One region of the Lactiplantibacillus sp. ME-2 genome, then DNA from elsewhere that is predicted to be linked to it. Evidence: predicted binding sites of a transcription regulator. Region 1 holds the regulator's gene; the other holds the start of a gene.

Evidence for each region. Region 1 encodes CtsR, which represses protease genes until heat stress. Its sites were predicted from a motif close to TTGGTCAAAAAAGGTCAAANA; they were not measured.
Region 2: the regulator CtsR is predicted to act here: its motif matches at 8,531-8,551, upstream of clpP (ATP-dependent Clp endopeptidase proteolytic subunit ClpP).

Annotation. Positions count from the first base shown of each region.
Region 1 is NZ_JAKZEQ010000006.1:86,603-98,808, forward strand. Features, by position in the region: gene rpoC (DNA-directed RNA polymerase subunit beta') at 1-1,790, opposite strand, end outside; gene MMY95_RS03665 (DNA-directed RNA polymerase subunit beta) at 1,808-5,413, opposite strand; gene MMY95_RS03670 (TetR/AcrR family transcriptional regulator) at 5,669-6,271, opposite strand; gene MMY95_RS03675 (ATP-dependent Clp protease ATP-binding subunit) at 6,450-8,954, opposite strand; gene MMY95_RS03680 (CtsR family transcriptional regulator) at 8,973-9,440, opposite strand; tRNA gene MMY95_RS03685 (tRNA-Pro) at 9,929-10,002, opposite strand; tRNA gene MMY95_RS03690 (tRNA-Pro) at 10,053-10,126, opposite strand; tRNA gene MMY95_RS03695 (tRNA-Arg) at 10,134-10,207, opposite strand; tRNA gene MMY95_RS03700 (tRNA-Leu) at 10,218-10,303, opposite strand; tRNA gene MMY95_RS03705 (tRNA-Gly) at 10,312-10,383, opposite strand; tRNA gene MMY95_RS03710 (tRNA-Thr) at 10,408-10,480, opposite strand; tRNA gene MMY95_RS03715 (tRNA-Leu) at 10,484-10,565, opposite strand; gene serS (serine--tRNA ligase) at 10,982-12,206, opposite strand, start outside.
Region 2 is NZ_JAKZEQ010000003.1:95,134-107,339, forward strand. Features, by position in the region: gene MMY95_RS01845 (hypothetical protein) at 1-306, opposite strand, end outside; gene eno (phosphopyruvate hydratase) at 454-1,782, opposite strand; gene tpiA (triose-phosphate isomerase) at 1,864-2,622, opposite strand; gene MMY95_RS01860 (phosphoglycerate kinase) at 2,649-3,851, opposite strand; gene gap (type I glyceraldehyde-3-phosphate dehydrogenase) at 3,972-4,994, opposite strand; gene MMY95_RS01870 (sugar-binding domain-containing protein) at 5,061-6,092, opposite strand; gene rpoN (RNA polymerase factor sigma-54) at 6,309-7,646, opposite strand; tRNA gene MMY95_RS01880 (tRNA-Arg) at 7,729-7,800, shown strand; gene clpP (ATP-dependent Clp endopeptidase proteolytic subunit ClpP) at 8,620-9,210, shown strand; gene MMY95_RS01890 (2-hydroxyacid dehydrogenase family protein) at 9,369-10,343, shown strand; gene MMY95_RS01895 (peptide ABC transporter substrate-binding protein) at 10,555-12,206, opposite strand, start outside.

The DNA of each region.
Region 1 (12,206 bases):
TTCAAGAAATACTTGTCCGGTGTACCAGCAATCAAGTTATCGTTAGTTGGTTCGTTCAAGTAAGGGAACTTGCCAGGCAAAATGTTGTTGAAGATTGCCTTACCAACCGTCGTGACTAAGACTGCTTGCTTCTGATCGTCCGTGAATGGCTTGTCAGGCATTGATGAGACCTGAATGCCGACCCGGCTATGCAAATGTACATAACCTGATTGGTAAGCCTTTTGCGCTTCATTCAAGTCCTTGAAGATCATACCTTCGCCTTCACGACCGATTTCTTCAGTCGTCAAGTAGTAGTTACCGATAACCATATCTTGAGATGGCGTAACAACGGGTTTCCCGTCCTTAGGCGCCAAAATATGGTGGGCAGCCAACATTAAGAGCCGTGCTTCAGCTTGGGCTTCATCTGAAAGTGGGACGTGAATAGCCATTTGGTCCCCATCGAAATCGGCGTTGTAAGCTTCACAAGCCAATGGATGGAGCCGCATCGCTTTACCACTAACCAAGACGGGTTCGAAAGCTTGAATCCCTAAACGGTGAAGCGTAGGGGCGCGGTTCAAGAGAACAGGATGTTCCTTGATAACGTCTTCCAACACACCCCAGACATCGTCATCAGCATGTTCGATCTTTCGCTTAGCATTCTTGATGTTAGAAGCTAATTCACGTTTAACCAATTCCTTCATGATAAACGGTTTGAACAATTCCAACGCCATTTGACGTGGTAAGCCCATTTGGTTCATCTTCAAGAAAGGCCCAACATCGATAACCGAACGACCAGAATAGTCAACCCGCTTACCAAGTAAGTTTTGACGGAACCGCCCTTGCTTCCCTTTCAACATGTGTGAAAGAGACTTCAATGGCCGGTTACCAGGACCAGCAACGGGACGGCCACGACGACCATTATCGATCAACGCATCAACGGCTTCTTGCAACATCCGCTTTTCGTTTTGCACGATAATCCCAGGTGCATTTAAGTCCAACAAGCGTTTCAACCGGTTATTACGGTTGATAACCCGCCGGTACAAGTCGTTCAAGTCAGAGGTGGCAAAACGACCACCTTCCAATTGAACCATTGGCCGTAAGTCCGGGGGAATAACCGGAATTGCGTCCATTACCATCCAAGCTGGTTCGTTACCAGATGTCACGAAAGCTTCGATGATATCAAGCCGCCGAACGGCCCGGGTCCGCTTCTGACCAGAAGCATCCTTCAGAGTTTCCTTTAAATCACGTGCCTCTTTTTCAAGATCCACGTTATTCAATAACCGTTTGATGGCTTCGGCACCCATGGCAGCTTCAAATTCGTTACCATATTGAGCCTTCTTCTCACGGTATTCACGTTCAGAAAGTAATTGCTTCTTTTCAAGTGGCGTATTACCAGATTCGATAACGACGTATGAAGCGAAGTAAATGATTTCTTCAAGTGCCCGGGGACTCATGTCTAAGACTAAGCCCATCCGGCTAGGAATTCCCTTAAAGTACCAGATGTGAGTAACTGGTGCGGCAAGTTCGATATGACCCATCCGTTCACGACGGACTTTACTACGAGTCACTTCGACCCCACAACGGTCACAGACAATACCCTTATAACGAATCCGTTTGTATTTACCACAAGCACATTCCCAATCCTTAGTAGGACCAAAAATCCGTTCGTCAAACAGACCGTCTTTTTCAGGTTTCAATGTCCGGTAGTTAATGGTTTCTGGCTTTTTGACTTCGCCATATGACCAGCTGCGAATCTTGTCTGGGGATGCCAGACCGATTTGCATGCTTTCAAACTTGTTGACATCGATCAAAGGACCGACCTCCCTTTTTATTGATTATCTTGCTGAGCGTTGGTTGTTTCAGAAGGCTTAGCGGCGTCAGCTTTTGCGGCCTTGTCCGCAGCCTTCTCATCTTGTTGTTGTTTAAACTTGCTGAGTGCATCGACATTGACAACTTCATCGTCATCATCATCCATGTCCCGCAATTCGATTTCTTTGTCTTCAGAATCCAAGACTTTCATGTCAAGACCGAGTGCTTGCAATTCCTTAACCAACACGCGGAATGATTCCGGCACGCCAGGCTTTGGAATTGGTTCGCCCTTAACGATTGCTTCATAGGTCTTAACCCGACCAACAACGTCATCGGACTTGTAAGTCAAGATTTCCTGCAAGGTATAAGCTGCACCATAAGCTTCCAAGGCCCAAACTTCCATTTCACCGAAACGTTGGCCCCCAAATTGCGCTTTCCCACCAAGTGGTTGTTGCGTAACCAAAGAGTAAGGTCCGATTGAACGAGCATGGATCTTATCGTCAACCATGTGACTAAGCTTCATGTAGTGCATGACCCCAACAGCGACCCGCTTATCGAACGGTTCACCAGTCCGACCATCATAGACGATCGACTTGGCATCTGAATCAACCCCAGCTTCACGAATGGCTTCCCAAATATCTGTATCTTGAGCACCATCAAAGACAGGCGTTGCCATGTGAATTCCTAACTTCCGAGCAGCCATCCCCAAATGCAATTCGAGCACTTGCCCGATATTCATACGAGAAGGCACACCCATTGGGCTTAACATGATATCGATTGGTGTCCCATCAGGCATGTACGGCATGTCTTCTTCAGGAACCACGATTGAAACCGTCCCTTTGTTACCATGCCGACCGGCCATCTTGTCACCAACTTGGATCTTCCGCTTTTGTGCGATGTAGACCCGAACCATCATGTTAACGCCAGGAGATAATTCATCACCGTTTTCACGAGTGAAGATCTTAACGTCCTGGATGATACCGCCGCCACCATGAGGAACCCGGAGTGACGTATCCCGAACTTCACGCGCCTTTTCACCAAAGATCGCATGGAGAAGCCGTTCTTCAGCTGACAATTCCGTAACCCCTTTAGGCGTTACCTTACCAACCAAGATGTCACCGTCTTTAACTTCGGCCCCAATCCGGATAATCCCGTCTTCGTCAAGGTTCTTCAATGCATCTTCCCCGACGTTAGGAATTTCACGAGTCATTTCTTCAGGTCCAAGCTTGGTGTCACGTGCTTCTGATTCATATTCTTCAATATGAATTGACGTGTAGACGTCTTCACGGACTAAACGTTCATTAATAATGATGGCATCTTCGAAGTTATAACCATTCCAAGTCATGAAAGCAACTAATGGGTTTTGCCCAAGGGCTAATTCCCCACCTTCCATTGCTGGACCATCGGCTAAGACTTCATCGTTATCAACGTGATCGCCAACTTTAACGATTGGCCGTTGGTTATAGTTCTTACCACCGTTAGAACGACGGAATTTCATTAACTTGTAAGTGTCTAATGAACCATCATCGCGACGAACGCGAACTTCGCGAGCATCAACGTATTCAACCGTTCCTTCATGACGACAAATCAAGGCAATCCCTGAGTCATGTGCAGCTTTATATTCAATCCCAGTCCCAATTAATGGCGCGTGAGGATCAAGTAACGGCACCGCTTGTCGTTGCATGTTGGCCCCCATCAAAGCACGGTTAGAGTCATCGTTTTCCAAGAAAGGAATACATGCCGTTGCGACGGCAACCACTTGTTTAGGCGAAACGTCCATGTAATCGACATTTTCGATTGGCGTTTCCAAGTTTTCTTCCTTGTTACGAGCTAAAACAGTGTCTTCAACGAAAGAACCATCATCATTCAATGGAGAGTTGGCTTGTGCAATCACAAATTGGTCTTCTTCATCGGCTGCTAAGTAGTCGATCTTATCGGTAACCTTATGCGTTGTCCAATCGACACGCCGGTATGGCGTTTCGATGAAGCCGTAACGGTTGACCTTCGCATAAGAAGACAAACTGTTGATCAAACCAATGTTAGGGCCTTCAGGCGTTTCGATTGGGCACATCCGACCGTAGTGGGTATAGTGCACGTCACGAACTTCATATCCGGCCCGATCACGAGTCAAACCACCAGGTCCTAAGGCTGATAAACGCCGCTTATGCGTTAATTCACCTAAGGGGTTGGTTTGGTCCATGAATTGTGACAATTGTGATGACCCAAAGAATTCCTTAATTGAAGCAACCACTGGGCGAATGTTAATCAATTGTTGTGGCGTTACCGTCGCAGCATCTTGAATCGACATCCGTTCACGCACAACCCGTTCCATCCGGGATAACCCAATCCGGAATTGGTTTTGCAATAATTCACCCACGGAACGAATCCGCCGGTTACCCAAGTGATCAATATCATCGGTTGAGCCAAGACCTTCTTGCAAGTTGAAGAAGTAATTAATGGAAGCAATGATATCAGCAGGCACAATGTGCTTGAACTTCAAATCAATGTTGCCATTACCAATCACGTTCACAACCTTTTCAGGGTCGTTTTGTGAATAAACCTTAACAACTTGTAAGACCATTGGATTCGTAACAACGGCTTCGTCAGATGGTGTGTAAGTAACCGTCTTAAAGTCGTCACGTTCCAAGTATGGGGATAGTTTAGCCATGACATTCTTGTCAATGACCGTATCCTTTTGCGCAATAACTTCACCAGTATCAGGATCAGCTAATGTCTCAGCTAACGTTTGGTCCATTAAGCGCGTCTTCATGCTTAACTTCTTGTTAACCTTGTAGCGACCAACTGGTGCGAAGTCATACCGTTTTGGATCGAAGAACCGAGCAGTCAATAGGCTCCGCGAACTGTCAGCCGTCTTAGGTTCACCAGGACGTAGCCGTTCGTAGATATCTTTTAAGGATTCTTCAACCCGGGAGTCGTCGGTGTTCTTATGAACGTCCTTTTCCAACGTCAATATCAAACTGTCAGTTTCACCCAACATGTCAATAATGTCATCGTCAGAACCATAGCCTAAGGCCCGGACTAATTCCGTCAATGGAATCTTCCGCGTACGATCGATCCGTACGTATGAGACATTCTTGGCGTCAGTTTCAAGTTCTAACCAAGCACCCCGGTTAGGAATAACCGTTGTGCCGTAGCTAGGACGCCCATTTTTATCTAATTCCTCATTGAAGTAAACGCCGGGTGAACGAACCAATTGTGAAACAATGACCCGTTCGGCACCGTTGATAATAAACGTCCCTTGTTCAGTCATTAATGGAAAATCACCGAAGAATACGTCTTGCGACTTAATTTCACCAGTTTCATGGTTAGTTAAACGTAGGGTAACGTGCAATGGTGCCGAGTAGTTGGCATCATGTTCACGAGCTTCTTCGACGGTGTACTTTGGTTCTAATAATTGATAGTCGACAAATTCAAGTGAAAGTTTTCCTGCGAAATCGTCGATCGGCATAATATCTTCAAACATTTCCCGGAGACCTTCATCCAAGAACCATTGGTAAGAATCGGTCTGGATTTCGATCAAGTTAGGCAAATCAAGAACTTCCTTGATACGTGCATAACTTCTACGGGTACGGTGTTTACCGTATTTTACTAAATGTCCGGCCAAGTTGTTCACCCCTTCTTATTATTCCGGAACCCGCCACCTCCGGCCAAATATTACATTTGTGTTACAAATGCGTTTTTGACCGAATTTTAGGCATAAAAAAACCAAAAATAGTCGCTTAAGTTGACTATTTTTGGATTTATATTAACGAGCCGCACAGACAATAGATTGCGCGTTCGCTCGAGTTCACGGTTACAGACAAGTTATAATATACATCGAATAACGTTAGTTGTCAACTAGTAGACTTCTCTGCCGCCATTAGTTTTCTGGTTCACTCGCAACCCCGTATAAGATCATCTTTAAAAGAGTTTGAACGCGGGTCCGCTCGTCAGCATGAGGATCACCGATTTGATGAAAACTGTTAAACAGTGGACTCAAGCTGGTGATATAGAAATTCGTCGCCATCTGTGGTGTGACCCCCACATGTAGTTGCATGTCAGGTTGCTCAAAAACGGTTTGAATCGGCTTCACATAATCAGTAACAAATATGCCGCCCAACTCGCGAATATGTTCATGCGTTAATGCTTTGAAACTGGAATGAATTAACGTGAAGACATCAGCCGGATGCTTATGCGTTAGTAATAGCGAGACTTCTGTTAATTGATCCAACGGAGACCAATCCGCACGGACTTGAATCGCTTCAATGCCAGCCTTGATTTCCGCACCGACCGTCGTAATGACAGCCAGAAAGATGACCTCTTTATCTTTAAAATGGTGATAAAGCGCGGGCTGCGTAATGCCAATCGCATTCGCAATGTCGCGCGTACTTGTCGCATCATACCCATTTCTTAAAAACAGTTCCCGGGCTGTGTCTAAAATCGCCTGGTGCGTCTTCGCCATCTGTTCGGCTCGTGTCGCCATGTTATCATCTTCTTTCTTGACTTTATTTCCTATTATAATTTACACCAATCAGCACCGAACCACCAGCCTCAGATCCTACAGTTCACTTCAGTGGGTAGCATCTTAATACCGATTGAACCTAAAAGATGACGCCTGAAGTGGACTACCACTTCAAGCGTCATCTTTAATTTAATCGCGCCTACTTTGAGGAAACGGTCGAACGACCATCTGCCTTAGGCTGGTTTTTAATATTAATTGTAATGGTACCCTTGCTAGCACCAATCGTAACTTGGTCATCGACCTTGATCGCGCCGGTCAATAATTCTTCACTCAACCGATCTTCGATTTCAGTCTGTAATGCCCGTCGAATTGGTCGTGCTCCGTACTCAGGGTCAAAGCCAGCCTTCGCAACCACGTCAATGGCAGCCGGAGTGATTTTGATCTTGATACCTTGTTGGGCCACTCGATCAACAATTTCTTGTGACATCAACTTAACGATTTCGTGTAATTCTTCCTTATTCAATGAATGGAAGACGATTGTTTCGTCGATCCGGTTTAAGAATTCTGGGCGGAACGTCTGTTTTAACGTTGCTCGAATCGTCGCAGCAACCGCATTGTAGTCATTGGCCTTATCAGTTGCACCAAAACCAACTGATTTTTCATCACGAAGTGTGGTTGCCCCAAGGTTCGACGTCATAATCAGAATCGTATTTCTGAAGTCTACCTTCCGACCCTTAGAATCCGTCAAGTAGCCGTCATCCAAAACTTGTAACAAAATGTTAAAGACGTCCGGATGAGCTTTTTCAACTTCATCAAATAGCACGACCGAGTATGGTTTCTGGCGAACCTTCTCTGTCAGCTGACCGCCCTCGTCATAACCAACGTAACCAGGTGCCGAGCCAATCAAACGACTAGTCGAATAGCGTTCCATGTATTCAGACATGTCGATCCGAATCATATTATCTTCAGACCCGAACATCGCTGCTGCCAAGGCTTTTGCTAGCTCCGTCTTACCAACCCCAGTTGGTCCTAAGAACATAAAGGAACCAATTGGCCGACTCGGATCTTTCAACCCGCTGCGCGCACGGCGAATAGCACGAGCCACTGCGGATACGGCTTCTGGCTGTCCAACAACCCGTTCATGCAAAATCTTTTCCAAGTTAACTAAGCGTTCACTTTCAGATTTTTGCAATTGCGTTAACGGAACCCCGGTCCATTCGGCAACGACCTGAGCAATATCCTCACCTGTGACTTGTAAATCATAGTGTGGTGTTGCCCCCTCAGTCACTTCGGCGTCTTGGTCAGCTTCGATTCGATCTAGGCGTTGCTTCAGTTTCATCTCCTGCTTACGAATATCAGCGGCCTGTTCAAAATCTTGTGCTTCGATCGCTGTTTCCTTATCCTCACGCAGTTGCGCTAACTTGTCCTGGTTCTTGGATAGCTTTGTTGGTTGATCCATCTGATCGATGCGGACTTTAGCTGCCGCCTCATCCATCAAGTCAATGGCCTTATCAGGCAAGAAACGATCACTGATATACCGGCTGGATAGCTTGACTGCTTGATCAACAGCTTCATCCGTAATCGTAACCCGATGATGTTCTTCATAGCGTGGCCGTAGTCCATCTAAGATTTCAACGGCTTCGTCTTCCGTCGGTTCATTGACCATGACCGTTGCAAAACGCCGTTCCAACGCAGCGTCAGATTCAATGTACTTTTGATACTCATTTAAAGTGGTTGCCCCAATCGTTTGGAGTTCCCCTCGTGCAAGTGCGGGTTTCAGAATATTAGAGGCATCAATAGCCCCTTCAGCACCACCGGCACCAATCAAGGTATGCAATTCATCGATAAATAAGATCACATGGCCATCGTTGTAAATTTCATCAATCACTTTTTTCAGGCGGTCTTCGAATTCACCACGATACTTTGTCCCAGCGACTAATGATCCCATATCGAGCATCATCAAACGCTTATCTGCCATATCAGTTGGCACATCACCGGCCACAATCTTTTGGGCTAGACCTTCGGCGATTGCAGTCTTCCCAACCCCAGGTTCACCAATCAAGACCGGATTATTCTTCGTCCGCCGTGACAGGATCTGAATGACCCGTTTGACTTCCTTGGAACGACCTACTACCGGGTCCATTTCTTGTTCACTAGCTAATTGGGTCAAATCGCGCGCCAGAGAATCCAAGGTTGGCGTTCCTTCAGTCTTCTTGCCACCGCGATTAGCCGCGTTACCCTTGCGCTTACTCATGGCGTCACTGACACCTAGCTTGCGAAGAACGACTTTACGCGTCTGACCTAGATCTAAGTTTAAATTCATTAAAATTCGCGAGGAAAGGATACTTTCATCAGAGAGCATCGCTAACAACAAATGTTCCGTTCCAATCTTGTTGGCACCGAGCCGTTTTGCTTCATCACCGGCAACGGACAAAATTTCTTTGGCCTTTGGTGAATATGGCAAGTAAGTATCCTTGCCAACATTGCTCAACGTCCCATAGCCAGTGAACCGTTCGATTTCTTCACGAATGTCATCTTCACTAACGGCATATTGTTGTAGCACCTTATTAGCAATTCCATTCTTTTCGATGGCCAATGCTAATAGCAAATGCTCCGTACCAACTGCCTGATGCTTGAAATATTTGGCCTGTTCCTGTGCCAGTACCAGCACACTTTTGGCACTAGGTGTAAATAAGTTATCCATTGCGATTCCTCGCTTTCTTTAGCTTTCGTAACGCAAGTGGTTCAAGATTCCGATAATTATCCGGGCCCGCAGACTGTTTTCTAAGTCCCGGTCCGTTAATCCTAACGTCTCGTGGTCAATCGCCACTAAAATCAATTGCGCTTCTCGACGATTTAAGACGTCGTCCTCGTATAAACTTTGGACGACCGCATAAGCATCTCGTTGTGTGATTGAATCGCCGATCACCTGTATGAGGGCGTCCAACACATCAGCATCATCGACCAAATTAACCTTCTCAATGCGAATATAACCACCACCGCCACGTTTACTTTCAACTAAGTAACCATTTTGGATCGTAAACCGGGTCTTAATCACATAATTAATCTGTGAGGGTACCACGTTGAAAAGGTCGGCAATTTCTGACCGTCGAATTTCAACATGCTCCGAGTCCGCCAAAATACTTTTTAAATACTTTTCAATAATATCCGAGATATTTTGACTTTGCATGTGCTTCACCCTTTTCATTATCTTTGACTAATATTGACTATTATTATACGAGGATAATGGAAAAAAGCAAAGAATTTCACCCAAACCGCGGACTAGCATGTGCTTAACGGTTGTTACAGCATAGCACGCCGAACGTTTGCTTTCAATTGATTCAACCGTTTAGAACCTCATAATGATTAAATTATTAGGTCTCCATATTCATTGAACTACCTATTTAAAATATGTCAAGTTGAGTCACTCCTCATTGCAGGCGACGGGCACTGGTATCACAACGATGAACAGCAGTTCTGAGACTAATTTCTCCGAGCTCATGACTAACAGTGGCTGTTGCCTTGTCAGGATCATGAGTCACAACCACCGTATTCTTCACATGGCTGACTTAGTGAGTAACGTCGCAAAAGTGTCCCTGACCGTTGAAACATCCCTGCTTACAAAAAAGGCCATAAAAAAATCCAGCCAAATGACTGGATTAGTTGGTTTAACCGTAATCGGGAAAACAGGATTTGAACCTGCGACCCCTACGTCCCGAACGTAGTGCTCTACCAAGCTGAGCTACTTCCCGAGAAAATTAAATAAAAAGCCTTAGCACTTAACTAAGACTGTGTTAAACGATCGGGAAAACAGGATTCGAACCTGCGACCCCCTGGTCCCAAACCAGGTGCTCTACCAAGCTGAGCTATTTCCCGATACTAATGCACCCAGTAGGAGTCGAACCTACAACCTTCTGATTCGTAGTCAGACACTCTATCCAATTGCGCTATGGGTGCTTATTTAAAATGCCGAGGACCGGGATCGAACCGGTACGGTTATCACTAACCGCAGGATTTTAAGTCCTGTGCGTCTGCCAATTCCGCCACCCCGGCAAATTAAAAGCGGAAGACGGGATTCGAACCCGCGACCCCCACCATGGCAAGGTGATGTTCTACCACTGAACTACTTCCGCATAATAAAGCTATTAAATTGTAAATGCCGACTAGAGGATTCGAACCTCCGACCTCCTCATTACTAGTGAGATGCTCTGCCAACTGAGCTAAGTCGGCATGTGCGGGTGAAGGGACTCGAACCCCCACGTCGTAAGACACTAGAACCTAAATCTAGCGCGTCTGCCAGTTCCGCCACACCCGCATGATGTTAATCATGCCTTGTTGCCGGTTCAAACAGTTCTTACTGGTATGCCTTGACAACTATTTAACTTTATCATCATGTTGAATACTTGTCAACAACTTTTTTCAAATAAATGGATAAATATACTTTTTACTGGATAAACAAGTTATATTTTTCCGACAAGAAATATTATAGCACGGTAGCCGAAAATAGCAAACCCTATTTTCAAAAAAAGGTGAATAAATTTCAGTAACCCCAGCTTTTTCGCCCTTTTGCGCCTGAAATGTTGTCCCAACATTCTGCCCGTCCCGCAATTATTTAGTCAACTCGGCCGTTATTTCCACTCACATTTTAAAATCGACAGTTCCCTTTAATACTCATTAATTATGCAAAAAAAGCGAACTCGCATCGCTGCGAGTTCGCTAACTTCATCTCAATTAACCTTGTTTTTCAATCTTCGTCTTACCGTGCATATATGGAACTAATACATCTGGAATCGTAACCGTCCCATCTTCATTTTGATAGTTTTCCAAAATAGCTGCAACGGTCCGACCGACAGCTAAGCCACTCCCGTTCAAAGTATGAACGAATTGCAATTTGCCATCGTCATCGCGATATTGAATGTGCGCCCGCCGAGCTTGGAAATCAGTACAATTTGAACAACTCGAGATTTCCCGGTACTTGTCTTGTTCTGGGAACCAAACTTCCAAATCATGTGTCATGGCAGCTGTGAAGCTCATGTCACCAGTCGTTAACGTAATAACGTGATATGGTAACCCAAGTTTCTTTAGCAATGATTCGGCATTGTTGGTCAACTTCTCTAATTCATCCCATGAATCTTCTGGTTTCGTGAACTTAACCATTTCAACTTTATTGAATTGGTGTAAGCGAATCAAGCCTTTCGTATCACGACCAGCACTACCAGCTTCTTCACGGAAGGCTGGTGATAAGGCCGTAAAGTAAACTGGTAATTTTTCAGCTGGAATAACTTCATCACGATAATAGTTGACTAATGGCACCTCGGCCGTTGGAATCAACGTCAAATCTTGCGTCGTAATCCGGAAAGCGTCTTCCTTAAACTTAGGAAATTGGCCGGTACCGTACATAGATTCATCAGTGACCATGTATGGCGGCAAAACTTCCGTATACCCTTCAGCTTCGTGCTGGTCTAAGAAAAAGTTGTAAACGGCGCGTTCCAGTTTAGCACCATCGCCCACGTAGTATAAGAAACGACTACCAGAAACCTTAGCACCGCGTTCAAAGTCTAAGATGCCTAAATCTTCACCGATATCCCAATGTGCTTTCGGCGTAAAGTCAAAATGCCGTGGTGTCCCGATTCGACGTAATTCAACGGCATCTTCTTCTTTCAAGCTAACTGGTACGTCGGGATGGGGCATGTTTGGTAAATGTGCAGCCATATCCTGAACTTGGGCATCGACTGTCCGCCGTTCTTCATCCAACGTCTTCACATCGGCGCTAACCTTTTGCATTTCTGCAATTTCGGCACTAGCGTCTTCCTTGTTCCGCTTCTTCTGTGAAATTTCGCCTGAAACTTGGTTACGCGTCGACTTCAATTGTTCGCTCTTGGCGATCAATTCACGACGCTTTTCATCAGCGGCCAATAAATCATCGATGTCACTCGCAGCAACGCCCCGATGACCA
Region 2 (12,206 bases), on a different contig from region 1:
AATGAAGCCCGCATGCAATAGACGCGGAGCACCCAAGCTCAATCGAGCCATCCGGGTCAGTCCAAAACGTTCCGCCTGATAATAGGCCCGAGTTTGGGGGATAACCTCACTGGGTGGAAAAATCGCGATTTGGGTGGGTCCGACCGTAAAGCGGGCGGCCAACTTATCCGCAACGGGTTCTGGCGTTTTATAAGGCTCATTTTCACTGGCATAAATTTTTTGAATCACCGGTTCAAAAGCACCCGCATTCAGTTGCAGTCCTTGCCAATCAGACCACTCATTAATTTGTTGCTGAAAGTCATCCATTCTGCTCGCTCCTTACTCAAAATACGCATGTTTCTATTCTACCACGACTCGTCCGTCCCTAGACCCTAAACTCAAACAGATGTTCCTTAAATTATGTATAATAAAAACGCCGTCCCATCGGAACGACGTTTTCATTAGAACTTCAAATTACTTGCTAGTAATGGTGTTCCGTGCAGCTTCGTCTAAGTTGTAGAAACCGTGGATACCTTTGTATTCTGAAGTGCTTTCAAGTTGGTCTTCGATCCGCATTAATTGATTGTATTTAGCAATCCGTTCAGTACGGCTCATTGAACCAGTCTTGATTTGGCCAGCGTTCATTGCGACAACTAAGTCAGCAATGGTCGTGTCTTCAGTTTCACCAGAACGGTGAGAAACGATGGCAGTGTAGCCAGCTTCTTTAGCCATTTCGATAGCTTCAACAGTTTCAGTTAAAGTACCAATTTGGTTAACCTTGATTAAGATTGAGTTAGCAACGCCCATCTTGATACCCTTTGCAAGGTAGTCCGTGTTCGTAACGAATAAGTCGTCACCAACGATTTGAACTTTCTTACCAAGCTTGGCAGTTGCCATTTGCCAGTCTTCCCAGTTGTTTTCATCCAAAGGATCTTCGATAGAAACGATTGGGTACTTGTCAACAATGCTGTCAAGTAAGTCAACGAATTCTTCGGCAGTAAATGATTGACCATTTTCGCCTTCACCCTTTAAGTCGTACTTGCCAGTTTCTTCGTTGTAAAATTCTGAAGCGGCACAGTCAAAGGCAATGGCAATATCCTTACCAGGCTTGTAACCGGCACGTTCGATAGCTTCAACTAAGATTTCGAATGGTTCTTCGTTGTTCTTCAAGTCAGGCGCAAAACCACCTTCGTCACCAACGGCAGTTGAGTAACCGCGTTCGTTCAAGATCGCTTTCAAGTTGTGGAAAGTTTCTGAACCCATCCGGATAGCTTCTTTAACTGAAGAAGCGCCAACAGGCATGATCATGAATTCTTGGAAGTCAACGTCGTTGTTGGCGTGGGCCCCACCATTGATAACGTTCATCATTGGTGTTGGTAAAACGTGAGCGTTGAATCCGCCAAGGTAGTTGTATAAAGGCATTTCAAGTTCGTCAGCAGCAGCACGTGCAGCGGCAATGGAAACACCTAAGATAGCGTTAGCGCCTAACTTAGCTTTGTTAGGAGTACCATCTAACTTGATCATAGCTTGGTCAATGGCACGTTGGTCAGTTACATCGTAACCAACAATTTCCTTAGCAATTAACTTGTTAACATTGTCAACGGCTTTAGTAACACCCTTGCCCATGAAACGGCTCTTGTCACCGTCACGTAATTCAACGGCTTCATGTTCACCAGTTGAGGCACCTGAAGGAACGATACCGCGGCCAAATGCGCCACTTTCAGTATAAAGTTCAACTTCAACAGTTGGGTTACCACGTGAGTCTAAGACTTCGCGAGCATAAATATCTGTAATAATAGACATTAATTTCTCTCCTTAAAATTGGCTTGTTATTTGTTTCACACTTATTGTAGAAGTTTGTCAATCAACTTGCAATAACTATTATTAGTTATTTTGATAATTAACAAGTTCCAAGAATGAATCAGGTTGTAATGAAGCACCACCGACTAAACCACCGTCGATATCATCTTTGCCCATTAATTCGTTAACGTTGGCTGGTTTAACACTACCACCGTATTGAATCCGAACTTTATCAGCAACTTCTTGTGAGTAAAGGTCAGCAACAGTCTTACGAACAACCGCACAAATTTCTTCAGCTTGGTCACTCGTAGCAGTCTTACCAGTACCGATGGCCCAGATTGGTTCGTAGGCAATAACCAATGAACTTACTTGGTCAGCTGATAAGTCTTTCAAAGCAGCCTTGATTTGGCCTGAAACCCATGATTCTGCTTCGCCGGCTTCACGTTGTTCTAATGATTCGCCACAGCAAATGATTGGCTTCATGCCGTTCTTGAAGATAGCGTGTGCCTTTTTGTTAATGTCTTCGTCAGTTTCGTGGAAATAACCGCGACGTTCTGAATGACCAATAACAACGTAATCAACGCCTAAGTCAGCTAAGGCAGCTGGTGAAGTTTCACCAGTAAATGCCCCAGCATCTTCAAAATAAGCATTTTCAGCAGCAATCTTTAAATCAGAACCCTTGGCAGCTTCAACCATTTCCTGTAAGAAAAGGGCTGGGGCAGCAACGACTGATTCAACTTTTGATGGATCTGGTAATTGATCCTTAACAGCATTAACGAAAGCTAAAGCTTCGCTAGCTGTTTTGTTCATTTTCCAGTTACCGGCAATAATAGGTGTACGCACGATAAACCTTCCTTTCGGAGAACAGATTATTTTTCAGAAATAGCAGCAATACCAGGTAATTCCTTACCTTCAAGGTATTCAAGTGAAGCACCGCCACCAGTAGAAATGTGGGTTAACTTGTCGCCAACGCCAAGTTGCTTAACAGCGGCAGTTGAGTCCCCACCACCAACGATGGTCGTTGCGTCTGATAAGGTTCCTAAGAACTTACCAATTTCAAGCGTACCTTTGGCGTAGTTGCTCATTTCGAAGACACCCATTGGTCCGTTCCAAACAACGGTCTTAGCGTCGCGTAAAACATCTTCGAATTCTTCGATTGACTTAGAACCAATATCTAAGGCCATGTAGCCATCAGGAATTGAACCTTCAACAACCTTGCTAGGAACATCGTTATCAAACTTTTCAGCAACGATTGAGTCGCTAGGTAAGACTAACTTGTCGCCAGCTTTTTCGATGATTGACTTAGCCAATTCAATCTTGTCTTTTTCAACAAGTGAGTTACCAATGCCCATGCCTTTAGCAGCATAGAACGTATAAGTCATCCCACCACCGATGATGATCTTGTCAGCTTTGCTGATTAAGTGATCGATAACACCGATCTTATCAGAAACCTTGGCACCACCTAAGATAGCAACGAATGGGTGCTTAGGATTGTCAACCGCGTCACCTAAGAACTTGATTTCCTTTTCCATTAAGAAACCAGCGGCAACTTGATCCATGTTTGAAGCAATCCCAACGTTAGAAGCATGGCTCCGGTGAGCAGTCCCGAAAGCATCGTTGACGTAGACATCACCAAGTGAAGCCCAGTACTTGCCTAATTCAGGATCGTTACCAGATTCGCGCTTAACTTGTTCGCCGTTAACAACGTCTTCAAAACGAGTGTTTTCAACAACTAAGACGTCACCGTCGTTCATGTTGTTGATGGCAGTTTCCAGTTGTTCGCCTTCAGTAACAGGTACGAAGGTAACAGGCTTGTTTAATAAGTTTGAAAGACGTTCTGCAACAGGACGTAAGCTTAAGCCCTTCTTGTCGTCTTCGCTCTTAATCCGACCTAAATGTGAGAATAAGATGGCTTTGCCATCATGTTCAATCACGTATTTGATCGTTGGTAAGGCAGCGACGATCCGGTTGTCGTCACCAATTTTGCCGTCTTTAATTGGAACATTAAAGTCGACACGAATTAAAACTTTTTTATCTTTAACATCTAAATCTGAAACGATTAATTTAGCCAATGTTAAAATCCTCCTAGAATTCGTGACTGCTGAAATTAAAAAAACGGCAAGAGGAGTTTTGCCTCCCCCCGCCGTCAAAACCATATGCGGTTTTAAAGTTCTTAACTATCTAATCAAATATTAGAGAGTGGCGAACTTCAATAAAGTACGTACCATTTGGCAAGTGAAGCCGTATTCGTTATCGTACCAAGCAACAGTCTTAACTAATTGGTTGTCACCATCAGAAGTAACTTCTGTTTGAGTAGGATCGAAGATTGAACCGAAAGTAGTACCGATAACATCAGATGAAACGATTTCGTCATCGTTGTAACCAAATGATTCGTTACCTTCAGTATGCTTCTTGATTGCGGCGTTAACTTCGTCAGCAGTAACTTTCTTGTCTAAGATAGCAACTAATTCAGTTAATGAACCATCAACAACACCAACACGTTGTGCATGGCCTTGTAATTTACCGTTCAATTCTGGGATAACTAAGCCAAGAGCCTTAGCAGCACCAGTTGAATGAGGAATAGTGTTTACACCGGCAGCACGGGCAGCACGGAAGTTACCACCACGTACAGGGCCGTCAAGTAACATTTGAGTTGAAGTGTAAGCATGGATAGTAGTCATAGTACCAACCTTGATACCGAATTCTTTGTTTTCAAAGAATGCTAATGGTGCAAGGCAGTTAGTAGTACATGAACCAGCAGAAACGATACGGTCATCTGCAGTCAAGATGTCATCGTTAACGTTGTAAACGATGGTCTTCAAGTCTGAGCCAGCAGGAGCAGAAATCAAGACACGCTTTGCACCAGCGTCCAAGTGAGCTTGTGACTTAGCCTTTGAAGTGTAGAAACCAGTACATTCGAGAACGAAGTCAACACCGTCGTTCTTAACCCAAGGAATATTTTGTGCTTGTGGTTCAGCATAAACACGGTAGTTCTTACCGTTAACAACGATTGAATCGTCGGTTGCTGAAACGTCAGCGTTCAAAGTACCATGAGTTGAGTCATACTTCAAAAGATGAGCCAACAATGCAGGTGAAGTTAAATCGTTAATAGCAACAACTTCGATATCACTTGACTTTTCACCAAGTTCTAAGATACGACGGAATGCTAAACGACCGATACGTCCGAAACCATTAATACCAATTTTTACAGACATACTAGAATTTCCTCCTTGTGGAAATAAAAATAGTTTTATTTTAAAAAGCAACTTCACTATAGAAGATTACTTTTTTAAAATCAAGTTAGCCGCACCCTCATCCGTGATCAAACACGTCTGTTTAGGTGCAATGTTCTTCATATACGCGGCAATTGCGGTGGCTTTTGAAGTCCCACCCGCAATGGCGAGTATAATCTCCCGATGGGCCAGTTCTCCGATTTGCAATCCAATCCGTGGAATCCGGTAGACCACGTTACCCTTCTTATCAAAGAAGTAACCAAAGGCTTCACCAATCGCTTCACGACTGCGTAACACCTTGATCTGATCCTCAGACATATTCCGGCGATGGGCCATTGAAATGGCTTCACCGATACTATGCACGACCACGTTAGCTTGCCCGATAATCGCCAGCACCTCTTGAATACTTGGTTCTTTGAGGAGCGGTTCATACGTTCGTTCACTGACCTGTTCTGGTACAAACAACGAGCGGAACTTACCGCCAGTATGTTGTGCCATTTGTGACGCGATGGTATTTGCTTGAATCGCAACCGATTCACCAACACCACCACGCGCCGGAACAAATAACAAATCACGTTTATCACCTAATTTATTAGTTAAGCGACTTGCCACATGTTCCATGGTATGCCCACCCATAACAGCAATAATATTACGCCCTTCCGGCAATAATTGCTGTAATAGCTGGTTCACTTCTTCGCCCATGGTCCCAATAACTTTCAACTGTCGATCGGAATCACCAGAAACGATGATGCAACGCTTAATATTAAAGTATTGCGCCAACTGTCGTTCTTTCTGGCGAATGCCCATTAGCTCATCCATAAAATGACTTAGGCCTACTAACACGTCCTGACCTTGCTGGGTAACTTGCATGCCCGATTTGTTTGTCATAATCAAATCTAGCTTCCGTAATGTATCCGTTTCGGTCCGTAACGTCCGTTCGCTAACACCTAACGTCTGAGCTAATAGCCGACGTCCAACTGGGGCCATCCAATTAATGGTTCTTAATACTAAGTAACGACGACTCAGCATGTCAACCATATCTGGGGCAATTGCCTCAATCCATTGAATATCTGAATGCATGGCATCCAACCTGCTCTCTAGTGGGACGGGTCTGGTCCAGCTATGTCGAAAAGCGACCCAAAGACTTCAAAAAACAAAGCACACAACGCAAATTCACTAAGAAATCAATGTTGCATACCTCTCTTACCACACCATGAATTATAACAGGTTCATAAGGTGGTTGCAAATGAAACCCCAATTAAACTTATAACCGACTGGTCCAAATGGCGCGTCAAATTATCGTTCGGTTCTCAAGTATTGTTTTCGCCTTGATGACGACGGAATGTTAAGATTTTCACGATATTTCGCCACTGTCCGCCGAGAAAGTTCGACATTTTCCGCATTAAGAATCTGAACAATTTTTTGGTCTGAAAGCGGTTTTTCTTTATTTTCCTGTTCGATCAAGGTCACAATTCGGTGTTGAACACTGTCGGCCGAAACGATTTTGCCACCAGTGGGACGTTTACTGACCGCTTTGGTAAAGAAACGTTTAAGTTCAAACATACCGAAGTCCGTTTGAATGTACTTTCCATTAATACTTCGACTGATTGTTGATTCATGCACTTTTAACTGTTGGGCAACATCTCGTAACAATAGTGGCCGTAAATCCGTCGTTTTTTCCAAGAAGAAGTCTGCTTGACGCTCGATAATGGCCGTTCCCACTCGAAAAATGGTTGCCTCGCGTTGCTGCAAACTGTTAGCAATCCAGTCATACTCACTTTTCTTTTCTTTCAAATATTCCGTAACTTCCTGATCATCATGCTGCCCCATCTGCTGATAATACCGACTGCGGAATTTAACCACCGGTTGAGCCATGGATGCGGTTCGCAATGCCAGCTGGCCTCCCTGATTCGTCACCACTAAATCGGGAAAGATGTACCCGGTCGTCTCCTGCCCGATTGCCGCACCGGGTACGGGTGTTAGTGTTCGCACATAATCATAAATACTTGAAATGTCCGCAAGCGTCACCTGATACTTCTTAGCCAACAAGTCCCATTGTCGATTAACCAGCTCGTCAAAACTTTCTTCTAAGACAATATAGGCTAAGTTCGGTGCATGGTCATCATTTTCTGTCTGCAACATCAGCGCTTCTTGCAAGCTCCGGGCCCCAACACCCGGCGGATCAAGTTGTTGTAATAAGGTAATTGCATCCAACAACTCAATTGGCGTTGCCTTAGTTTCTTGCCGAACCTGCCTCTCATCAATCCGCAAATAACCATTCACGTCAACGTACTCAATTAAATAAAGGACAATCTGACGCAAATGGGTATCACGCATCGTTAGGTGAATCTGATCCAACAAGTATTCAAATAACGAATGCTGATTAGAGGTCGACACACGCTCAATGAAATCCGCCTTAGTGGTTACATTTTTGGCTGCGTTCAAACTGGCGTGATTATTATTCCAATTTGTATCCACATCGATCAATGGGTTTTCTAATGCTTTTTGCGTTAGAAAATCTCTTAGTTCTTCCACATTAAACTGCAACATCTGAATGGATTGTTGTAGTCGCTGGGTCATCGCTAACTTCTGTGATTGCCGCTGTTGCTGGCGAAATCCTGGTCCCAGTGCCATAAAAATACCTCCCTGAATAAATTTTTATGTAAAACCCTTGTGTTTTTATCCATTATTCGCTAGAATATAATATGTTGTTTAGGCGCCCGTGGTGTAATGGATAGCACGTAAGATTCCGGTTCTTGAGATGGGGGTTCGATTCCCTCCGGGCGCATCAGTAGCTGAGAAATGATTCTCAGCTTTTTTTGTGCATTTATTTAAGTGACAACTACTGGACTATACCAGTCACATCTCCATATAGTAACTTAATTTAAACCAAACAACAAGTAATATCCTTTCGGGGTCAGTAATAGTACCTATACCCGCTCGTCCAAGTAAAAATAATCAAAAAGTAATCAGTTCAAGTAAACCATATACCAGTGTAGTCGTTTAGTAGATTTAATAACAGCTAAACTTACACTATTCAAATAATAATTACTACAATTGTTATTATATTATAGAATCGTTTTAATCATGGTAAATTTCATTCATGCATCCGATACTGATTAATTCGTTGCGAGCAACTTGAGTCCAGCAACAAGGTCAAGTCGTTTAATATGTCGGCTCACGTGCGAATTTCCAACTTCTATTAGACTCATCGTTGTGGGTCACTATCAGTAAATTGATTCACCTACTATCGCGATAATAAAATTATGCGGGTCGACTACTTTTAAATCACCACATTAGTGCTGAATATGCAAGTTCATTACTGCTTAATCTTGAATCATTATTATAAGAGAACATCGTTTTCAAGCCAAGGTAGACGCAACACTTAATCCAAGGCCTACTAACTAAAATCGTCGAAAAAAAAGAGATTGGGTTCACCCAATCTCAAGCCGTATTATGATAGAAACCTAAGTATACCACGTTAACTGCATAAACGGAATTCTGTTTTTGAGGTTTTTCTTTTGACCTTCACTGACCTTAGCGGTAAACTACATTTATATTAGCAATCAGCTAATCAAATAATGCAACCTTAGGAGGCTAACAAATCATGTATCCAGTTCCTACAGTTATTGAACAGTCATCACGTGGCGAACGTGCTTATGACATCTATTCACGACTATTAAAGGACCGTATCATTATGTTATCCGGTCCCATTGAAGATAACATGGCAAACGCCATTATTGCCCAACTACTCTTCTTGGATGCCCAAGATTCAGGTAAGGACATCTATCTCTATATCAACTCACCAGGTGGTGTCGTTACTGCCGGCTTAGCAATCTACGATACGATGAACTTCATCAAATCTGATGTTCAAACCATCGTTATGGGGATGGCTGCTTCCATGGCCAGCGTCTTAGCTTCATCTGGTACTAAGGGCAAGCGTTTTGCTTTACCTAACTCTGAAATCTTGATTCACCAACCATCTGGTGGTGCTCAAGGTCAACAAACGGAAATTGAAATTGTTGCGGAAGAAATCTTGAAGACTCGTAAAAAGATCAACCAGATTTTAGCTGACAACTCGGGACAATCCGTTGAAAAGTTGAACCATGATACTGAACGTGATAACTACTTAAGCGCACAAGAGGCTAAAGACTACGGTTTGATCGATGATATTATGGAAAACAACAAATTAAAATAAGCTAATATCTTTGACTGGGCTAACTAGACGTTGGCCCAGTTTTTTTGCTCGTTTTCTTGTCATTCGTTTTGCAATAGCCCATACTGCACATAAGCAGGGATTACTACCCGGACAATATTACTTGTCCTTGAACTTAAAAGTAAAAAGGAGTCTCTATAATGACAAAAGTCTTTATTGCTGGTCAGCTTCCAGCCCAAGCTAATACGTTACTTTTACAAAGTCAGTTAGTCATTGATACTTATACCGGCGATAACCTGATCAGTCGCGCGGAACTCATCCGTCGAGTCGCTGATGCCGACTTTTTGATTACCCCACTCTCAACTCAAGTAGATCAAGATGTCTTAGACCACGCCCCACACCTTAAACTGATTGCTAATTTTGGTGCTGGCACTAATAACATCGATATCGCGGCAGCAGCTAAGCGCCAGATTCCAGTCACGAACACGCCGAACGTTTCGGCGGTCGCAACCGCTGAATCAACGGTCGGTTTGATTATCAGCCTAGCGCATCGTATCGTGGAAGGCGATCACTTAATGCGAACTAGCGGCTTTAACGGTTGGGCGCCACTGTTCTTTCTCGGCCACAACTTACAAGGCAAGACACTCGGCATCTTAGGCCTTGGCCAAATTGGTCAAGCTGTTGCCAAACGATTACACGCCTTTGACATGCCCATCTTATACAGCCAACACCACCGCCTACCGATTAGCCGTGAAACGCAACTTGGCGCAACCTTTGTCTCCCAGGATGAACTTTTACAGCGTGCCGACATCGTCACTTTACATCTGCCGCTTACCACACAAACAACGCATCTAATCGATAATGCTGCTTTTAGCAAAATGAAGTCCACGGCGCTCCTCATCAACGCCGCACGGGGGCCAATTGTCGACGAGCAAGCACTTGTGACGGCGCTGCAACAACATCAAATTGCTGGCGCTGCACTCGACGTCTACGAACATGAACCGCAAGTCACACCTGGTTTGGCCACGATGAACAACGTCATTTTGACACCTCATCTTGGCAACGCAACGGTCGAAGCTCGCGATGGCATGGCTACCATTGTCGCGGAGAATGTGATTGCGATGGCCCAACATCAGCCAATCAAGTACGTGGTTAACGACGTAACACCAGCATAGACCAATCAGTGTAGTTGTCTTGCGTGACAACTCAAGCACTGTAGAACCATTCGTCGAAATAAATAAGCGGTCCACTTCGATTCGTCAAGACACTCTGACAAGTCGAAATGGACCGCTATTTTGTTTTGATCAAGGCAACGTATGGACCTGGCGCTCCTACTAAGGTAACAGCTAAACGACCAGTTACCATGAACGTCCCTCAATCAGTTAATTATTTGGCAATATAAGCATACTTATAATTCCACTGTGTCCCAGCAGTATTATGAATAATACCCTTTACCTTTGGATTTTGTAAATAAGAGTATACCGTCTGATACAATGGCGTAATTCCTTGATCCTTCATGATCGTCTTCTCAGCGTTGATCATATCTTGCCAACGAGCACTAGTATCATTGGCATCCTGGTTTTGAGCCTTGTTAACCAACGCATTGTACGTGCTGCTGTTATATTTTCCGTAATTATAACCACTATTATTAGTCATAATTTGCAAGTGCGAGATTGGGTCGTTGAAATCAGCACCCCAACCACTGAGATAAAGGTCAAAATCACCACTTTGAGCACGACTTGAAGCTACCTTTGATGGAATGTTGGATAAGTTGACCGTCAAACCATCGAGATTCTTTTCTAATGCTGATTTCAAGTATTGTGAAATCGGCTTATTAGGTTCGTCATTAGAAGCTAATAACTGAATGGACAATTTCTTAATTCCCGTTTCCTTAAGGCCTTGTTTCCATAACTTTTGTGCCAGCGCTTTGTTATATGACGTTGAATTCTTAACCGTTGATTCATCTGCAAAATCCTTACCAGTTTTAGCGTCTTTAACTAAATCCTGAGGAACAAACGTCTTTGAGACCGTTGATGCGTCACCAATCACATTCTTTACTAACGTCTTGCGATTGATCGACAATGAAATTGCTTGACGAATCTTAGCGTTATTGAGCGCCTTTTTGATTGTCGCGTTACTGTCTTGGAAATTATAAACCAGAAACGCGGTGATAGAATAAGGGTACGTGGTATAGTCAGAACTGCTCTTCATATTCTTAACTTGTTCACTCGCTAATTGCGTTAGATCAAGTTTCTTTTCTTGGAACAAGTTCAATGTTGTCGTAGTACTCTCATTGACCGTGTAGTTGATCTTTTGTAGGTGGACAGCTTTCTTATCCCAGTACTGATTATTTTTTACAAACTGCCAGCTATTATTAGTTCCAGTCCAGCCAGTCAACTTAAACGGTCCACTGTAGAGCATGTACTGAGCCTTAGTGGCATATTTGCTACCCCATTTTTTGACCGCTTTCTCACTAATTGGTCCAAACAACGGGTAGGTCATTAACTTCTTAAAATAAGTAATTGGCTTATCAAGAGTCACAATAAAAGTATGTTCGCCTTGCGCCTTGACGCCCAATGTACTTGGTGACTTTTTCCCAGCGACAATTTCATCCGCATTCTTCACCCCTGAGAAGAGGTAGGCATACTGTGACTTAGTTGCTGGGGTGACGGTCCGTTTCCAAGAATAGACAAAGTCTTGCGCGGTTATCTTCGAACCATCGCTCCACTTTGCATTGCGAATCGTAAAGGTATACGTCTTGCCATCCTTTGAAACCTTAGTTGACTTAGCTAATCCCGGTGTAATGCTACCATTCTTTCCTAACCGGTATAAGCTTTCAAAAATATTACCCGTACTGCCATATCCCGACATATTGGAAATATCGATTGAATCCAATGAACTAGGGTACGACAAGTTTAAAACCTGACTACTTGCATACTTGCCATTACCAGAAGACTGGCTATTGTGCTTCCCACACGCAGCCAGCACCGTCACTAATACTAGGCTCATTACCACTGCTAACACTGATCGCTTCTTCA